DNA from 2 places in the Streptomyces sp. CNQ329 genome. Region 1 is predicted to be linked to the other one. Evidence: riboswitches for the same ligand, from Rfam matches in the RefSeq annotation. Region 1 holds a riboswitch; the other holds the start of a gene.

Region 1 (3,577 bases):
GCCCGCCAGCTCACCCTGCGATCCGGCGTTGGGCTGCAGGGAGACCTTGTCGTAGCCGGTGACGGCGGCCAGGCCGTCCTCCAGCTCGCGGATCAGGGTCAGATAGCCCTCGGCCTGGTCGGCGGGGGCGAAGGGGTGCAGCCCGGCGAACTCGGGCCAGGTGACGGCCTCCATCTCGGCGGTGGCGTTGAGCTTCATCGTGCAGGAGCCGAGCGGGATCATGCCGCGGTCCAGCGCGTAGTCCCGGTCGGAGAGCGCGCGCAGATACCGGAGCAGGGCGGTCTCGGAGCGGTGGCGGTGGAAGACGGGGTGGGTCAGGTACTCGTCGGCGCGCAGCAGCCCGGCGGGCAGCGCGTCGGCGGTCGCGGCATCCAGATCCCCGACGTCCGGCCGGGGGACGCCGAAGGCGTCCCAGACGACGGCCAGATGGTCGCGGACGGTGGTCTCGTCGCAGGAGACGCCCACGTGGTCGGCATCGGTGAGGCGGAGGTTGACGCCCGCGTTGCGGGCGCGGGCGGTGACCTCGGCGGCCCGGCCGGGGACCCGGACGGTGACGGTGTCGAAGAACGCGTCGTGCACCACGTCCGCGCCGCCGGCCCTGAGGCCCGCGGCGAGCACCGCGGCGTAACGGTGGGTGCGCCGGGCGATGGCCGCCAGCCCCTCGGGACCGTGGTAGACGGCGTACATCGAGGCCATCACCGCCAGCAGTACCTGCGCGGTACAGATGTTGCTGGTGGCCTTCTCGCGGCGGATGTGCTGCTCGCGCGTCTGGAGGGCCAGCCGGTACGCCTGCGCGCCGTCCGCGTCCCTGGACACGCCGACGAGCCGCCCGGGCAGGCTGCGCGCGAACTTCTCGCGTACCGACATGTAGCCGGCGTGCGGTCCGCCGAAGCCCATCGGGACCCCGAAGCGCTGGCTGGAGCCGACCGCGATGTCGGCGCCGAGCGCGCCGGGCGAGGTCAGCAGGGTCAGCGCAAGGAGGTCGGCGGCGACGGTGACGACGGCACCCAGTTCGTGCGCCCGCTCGATCACGGGTGCGAGGTCGCGTACGGCACCGGAGGCGCCCGGGTACTGCAGGAGCACGCCGAAGACGCCGCGCTCCGCTGTCCCGGCCGGGATGCCGTCGGCGAGGTCGGCGACGACGATCTCGACGCCGGCCGGCTCGGCGCGGGTGCGCAGCACCGCGACGGTCTGCGGCAGGGTGTCGGCGTCCACCAGGAAGACGCCGTCCTTGACCTTGCCGACACGGCGGGACAGCGCCATCGCCTCGGCGGCGGCCGTGCCCTCGTCGAGCAGCGAAGCGCCGGCGGTGGGCAGTCCGGTGAGGTCGGAGACGACGGTCTGGAAGTTGAGCAGCGCCTCCAGCCGGCCCTGGGATATCTCCGGCTGGTACGGGGTGTACGCCGTGTACCAGGCCGGGTTCTCCATGACGTTGCGCAGGATGACCGGCGGCGTGTGGGTGCCGTGGTAGCCGAGGCCGATCATGGAGGTCAGCACGTCGTTGCGCGCCGCCAGGCCGCGCAGCTCGGCCAGCACCTCGGCCTCGGAGCGGGCCGCGGGCAGCGTGAAGGCGCCGGTGCCCTTGATCGAGCCGGGTACGGCGGCCTCGGTCAGCTCGTCCAGCGAGCCGTAGCCGACCTGGGCGAGCATCTTGGCCCGGTCCCCGGCGTCCGGGCCGATGTGGCGCTGCTCGAAGGGGGTGCCGCGCTCCAGATCGGAAAGCGGGATGCGGTGGGCGTTCGTCTCGGACAAGGGGCCTCCTGGTCGCACGGACCTTCGCGGATGCCCCTGGGCGGGCACCCGTACGGCCTCCCCCTCTGTCATCCGGACCTGAGAGCTTCACCGGTCACGCCCTGACGGGGCGCGGCCCGGCTTGCACCGTCGGTGAGGAGGGACCGCGCCGCGGTCCGCCCCTGCTTTCCAGAGTGACCTCGTCCGTGCGGTACGGGGGCCTGAGAGATTCCGGGGAGGAGTTGCTCCTTCGGCGCCTCCGGCTGGCGGACGGAGGACTCTCCCGCACGGGGTCTGCAGCCACGCTCAGCGTACCAGCGCACGCCTCCGCGCATCCCGGCGCAGGCGCGGCACCGCGGTGCGCCCGGGCGGCTCCGCCGAGTGGCCGCCGGGCGCGTTGTGCCGTTACGTGGAGACAGCGGACTGTGACGAGACGTGGGAGGCACCGTGCAGACCGACATCGACCCCCGGAGCCTGATCGGAGTGCGCGCGTACGACAGCAACGGCGACAAGCTGGGGACCGTCGACGAGGTGTACCTCGACGACGCCACCGGCGCCCCCCAGTGGGCCGCGCTGCGCACGGGCCTGTTCCACCGGGACGCGTTCGTGCCGCTGGGCCCGAGCGAGCTGGCCGACGAAGGGCTGCGCGTGCCCTTCGACCGGGCGCTGATCAAGGACGCGCCGGACTTCGGCGTCGGCCGCCACCTCTCTCCCGCCCAGGAGCTGCAGCTCTACCACCACTACGGCATGGCGCTGCCGCCGGAGGTCGCCAAGACACCCCACCGGCAGGCGCCCACGCCGCCGGACCGGGACTTCGGCGAGGTCGCCGGCTCCGACGGCTGATCAGCCGCCGGGCACCAGCGGCAGCGGGTCGGCGGGCTCCAGCGCCGGGTCGTCCGCGGCGAACGTACGCACCCGCCCGGGCACCGAGCCCGGCACCTCGAACCGCACCGTGACCCTGCCGACGCCGCTGCCCTGCACCCAGCCGGGGCCGAACTCGGCGTGCCGTACGTCCAGCCCCGGAAGCCAGCGCGCGGCTGCCGGTCCCGGCTCGGCCGGGGCGGGCGGCGAGGCCGTTTCGGGCGGCGGCGGCGCCACCGGGCCGTCGGGGTCCACCGGCCCGTGCTGCACGTCCGGCGCCTGGCCTGCCTGCGCGAACAGGTCCTCCTGCGTGAAGTCCGCGAGGCCGCTCACGCCGACACCCAGCAGCCGCACGCCCGCGGTCGTCTCCACGCTGTCCAGCAGCCGCAGCGCCGCCTCGGTGATCACGGCCGGGTCGTCGGTGGGCCCGCGCAGGGTCTCGGAGCGGGTGAGGGTGGAGAAGTCGTACCGCCGGACCTTGAGGACCACCGTGCGCCCGGAACGCCCCGCGCCGCGCAGCCGCGTCACGCACCGCCGCGCCAGCCGCTCCACCTCCGTACGGATGCGGATACGGTCGGTGAGGTCGACGTCGAAGGTGTCCTCGACCGAGACGGACTTGGCGTCCCGGTCCGCGACCACCGGCCGGTCGTCCAGCCCCAGCGCCATCACGTGGATCCCGGTGCCGTGCGCCTTGCCCAGCAGCCGCACCATCTCGTCCTCCCCCGCGTCCGTGACCTCTCCGACCGTGGTGATGCCGGCCCGGCGCAGCACGTCCGCCGTGGCCGGGCCGACGCCCGGCAGCGTGCGCACGCTCATCGGCCCCAGCAGCGCCCGCTCCCCGCCCGGCGGGACCACGACGAGGCCGTCCGGCTTGGCCAGCTCGGAGGCGACCTTGGCCAGCATCTTGGAGGCGGCGAGCCCGACGGACCCGGTCAGGCCCGTGGCGGCCCGGATGCCGGCGCGCAGGCGTCGCGCCACGCCCCGC
Region 2 (3,577 bases), on a different contig from region 1:
CCCCCGGGCACGCGTGGAGGCCCGGAAAGGTCATCCAACCAGCTTAGAGCCTGACCGCGTCAGCCGACCCGGATGTAGAACGGCTCGACCTTGGCCCGCATCCAGGTGATCACCGGGTCCACCGCGGCGTCGAGGAAGACCAACTGCACCTTCCACGGCACCGGCTGCGCGCCCATCGCCCGGCCCAGCGCCTCCACCGCCGCCTGCCTGCTCTCGTCGTACGTGTCCATCAGCTCGACACCGATGTAGAGCTGCTCCGCGCCGCCCTCCACGCTCGCGAGCCCCCGGCGCGCGCTGCGCACCACGCCGGTCCGCTCGAACTCCTCCCGGGCGGCGGCCAGGAAGTCCATCGGATCGTCCTGCCAGTCCGGCGTGAACAGCCGCACCCGGCCGCCCCGCGCCTCCCCCGGCAGCCGCGCCGCCCCGCGGTCCCGGCACAGCTCGGCCACCGCCGCCGGCGGCAGCGGCACGCCGACCGTGCCGCCGGGGTTGACCGCGATGCCCACCTGCGGCGGCAGCCCGCGGGCGAACTCGCGGGCCGGTGCGACGGTGAACGACATGTGGGTGCCGGTGACCCGCAGGAACTCCTCCTGCGAGGAGAAGACCGGCACGTACGGCGCGCCGCCGATCTCGGTCGTCGGCACACCGAGGGAACCGCTGTCGGGGCCGCCGCCCTCGGGCAGCGGCACCCACAGGCTGCTGCGGCCCAGCACCTCCAGCAGCCGCGGGGCGGCCTGCGGGTTGCCGAGGGAGGCGGCGAGCACCTCCTCCAGCTCGTTGCCGGGGAAGCCGCCCGTGGCGGGGGGCTGCGGGGAGCGGTAGTCGAAGCTCATCGGCACCAGACCAACTTTCGGGGGATGAACGTCGGCACCCTAACGGCTGCGAGCGCCCGCGGGCGACGACCGCACCTGCACACGGCGGAGCCCCCTCCCCCGCCGAACCGCGCGACGGGGAGCCCTTTTTCGGTACGTACGGGGGACCTGCGCGCAGCGGCGGGCGCGAAACGGCGCGCGGATTCAGCCGAAGCTGATCGAGCGCGGCGCCCCCGCCTCCCGGCCGTCCAGCACCAGCACGGAGTCGCCCACCGCCGTCCCCCCGCAGTGCGCCCACTCCAGCAGCCTCCGGTGCGCCCACAGATGCCGGGCGAAGGCGTAGCGCGACACCGTGCGCCCGCGCTGTTCCTGCCGTCTGCGCGCCACGTCGGCCGGCACGTCCAGCACGAGGACGTGCACCCCGCGCCCGTACCGCCTGGCCTGTCTGGTCAGCCACCACCGCACCCACGGCAGCGTGCCGCAGTCGTGCACGACGAGGCTGCCGCCGGAGCGGACCGCCAGGCGCAGCCGCAGATAGTGGTCGATGCGCACGAGCGGCCGGTACACGGGGTACGGCAGCCTGGCGCCCAGCCTGCGCGCCCAGCGCTCGCGTACGTACTGCGAGTCGATCAGCACCACCTCGGCCGCCGGCCGCGTCCGCCGCATGAGCGTGCTCTTGCCGCTGCCCGGCAGCCCGGAGATCACGACGATGTCCCCCACCGGATAGCGAAGCCGCTCCCGGGAGGCCGCCTGCTCCACCGTCACGCCGCCTCCCACGCCCCGCACCGCCGCCGCCGTCCGTCCACAAGCGTCGCAACAGGGACGGGGCCGGACAAGAACGCAACGGAAGGTGGGCTCCCAGTTCTTCGCCCCGTCCCGCGACCGGCGGTCGCGTGCAATGATGGGGCCGCCAACTGCATACCGGCCGTTCGAACCCGCGCGGGAGAGTCCCGGTGCCTCGTCGCACCGGGCGCCGAAGGAGCAAGTCCTCCCTTGAATCTCTCAGGCACCGTCACCGCACGGGCGAGGCAGATCTGAAAAGCGGGCAGCGCCCGGCCGTGCGCCGGTGCCGCCCCACCCAAGGTGCAAGCCACGCTCCCGCGGGATCGTGGCGAACCTCTCAGGTTCCGATGACAGATGGGGAGGACACGACCACCCCCTGTCCGGGAGCCCGATGATGACCACTGAGAGCCCTGCACCGCGCCGTACCGCGCTCGACGCCACGCACCGCGCCCTCGGCGCCACCATGACCGACTTCGCCGGCTGGGACATGCCGCTGCGCTACGGCAGCGAGCGCGAGGAGCACCTCGCGGTACGCACCCGCGCCGGCCTCTTCGACCTCTCCCACATGGGCGAGATCACCGTCACCGGCCCCGGGGCCGCCGACCTGCTGGACTACGCCCTGGTGGGCCGGCTCTCCGCCGTGCGCCCGGGCCGCGCCCGGTACACGATGATCTGCCGCGAGGACGGCGGCATCCTCGACGATCTGATCGTCTACCGGCTCGCCGACGAGGAGTACATGATCGTCGCGAACGCCGCCAACGCCCGGGTCGTGCTGGACGCCCTCGCCGAGCGGGCCGCCGGCTTCCCGGGCGCGCGGGTACGGGACGACAGGGACGCGTACGCCCTGATCGCCGTGCAGGGCCCCGCCTCGCCGGCGATCCTCGGCCGGGTCACCGACGCGGATCTGGCCGGCCTGAAGTACTACGCGGGTCTGCCCGGCACGGTCGCCGGCGCCGAGGCGCTCATCGCGCGTACCGGCTACACCGGCGAGGACGGCTTCGAGCTGTTCGTCCGCCCCGCGGACGCGGTCGCCGTCTGGGAGGCGCTGACCGCCGCCGGCGCGGACGACGGCCTGGTACCCTGCGGGCTCTCCTGCCGCGACACCCTGCGCCTGGAGGCCGGTATGCCGCTGTACGGGCACGAGCTGAGCACCGCGCTCACGCCGTTCGACGCCGGTCTCGGCCGGGTCGTCAAGCTCGACAAGCCCGGCGACTTCGTCGGCCGCGAGGCGCTGGAGCAGGCCGCGGGGCGTGCGGCGGCCGAGCCGCCGCGGGTGCTGGTCGGCCTGGTCGCCGAGGGCAGGCGGGTGCCGCGCGCGGGCTACGCGGTGGTGGCCGGCGGGCGGCGGATCGGCGAGGTCACCTCCGGTGCCCCCTCACCCACGCTGGGCAGGCCGATCGCCATGGCGTACGTGGACGCCGCGCACGCCGAGCCGGGGCCCTCAAAGGTCACCGGGGTGGCCGTCGACATCCGCGGCAGCCACGAGCCGTACGAGGTCGTCACCCTGCCGTTCTACAAGCGCCCCTGACCGCTGTGTGGCGGCATTCGACCGTGCCGCCGGCGCCCTGATATGTCACCCCCGTCCGGATCCTGGAGAATCGCCTCATGAGCAACCCTGAGCACCTGCGCTACAGCAAAGAACACGAGTGGGTCGCGACCGACGACGGCGTCGCCACCGTCGGGATCACCGCCCACGCCGCGAACGCGCTCGGCGACGTCGTCTTCGTCCAGCTTCCGGGGGTCGGCGACACGGTCACCGCGGGCCAGTCCTGCGGTGAGCTGGAGTCGACGAAGTCCGTCTCCGACCTCTACGCCCCGGTGACCGGGGAGGTCACCGCGACCAACCAGGACGTCGTGGACGACCCGGCGCTGGTGAACTCCGGTCCGTTCGAGGACGGCTGGCTGTTCAGGGTGCGTGTCGCGGCCGAGTCCGACGAGCTGATGTCCGCCGAGGAGTACACCGCGTTCACCGCGGAGTGACG

Evidence for each region. A riboswitch is a leader RNA that binds a small molecule or an ion and turns the genes downstream of it on or off. The one in region 1 is predicted to bind glycine.
Region 2: another riboswitch for glycine. It lies ahead of gcvT (glycine cleavage system aminomethyltransferase GcvT); the one in region 1 lies ahead of gcvP (aminomethyl-transferring glycine dehydrogenase).

What each region holds. Positions count from the first base shown of each region.
Region 1 is NZ_AXVU01000001.1:463,987-467,563, reverse strand. Features, by position in the region: gene gcvP (aminomethyl-transferring glycine dehydrogenase) at 1-1,752, opposite strand, end outside; glycine riboswitch at 1,931-2,027, opposite strand; gene I003_RS0102020 (PRC-barrel domain-containing protein) at 2,167-2,574, shown strand; gene I003_RS0102015 (DNA polymerase IV) at 2,575-3,577, opposite strand, start outside.
Region 2 is NZ_AXVU01000017.1:77,176-80,752, forward strand. Features, by position in the region: gene I003_RS0113760 (enhanced serine sensitivity protein SseB) at 60-833, opposite strand; gene I003_RS0113765 (AAA family ATPase) at 1,017-1,577, opposite strand; glycine riboswitch at 1,743-1,840, shown strand; glycine riboswitch at 1,841-1,959, shown strand; gene gcvT (glycine cleavage system aminomethyltransferase GcvT) at 1,990-3,123, shown strand; gene gcvH (glycine cleavage system protein GcvH) at 3,201-3,575, shown strand.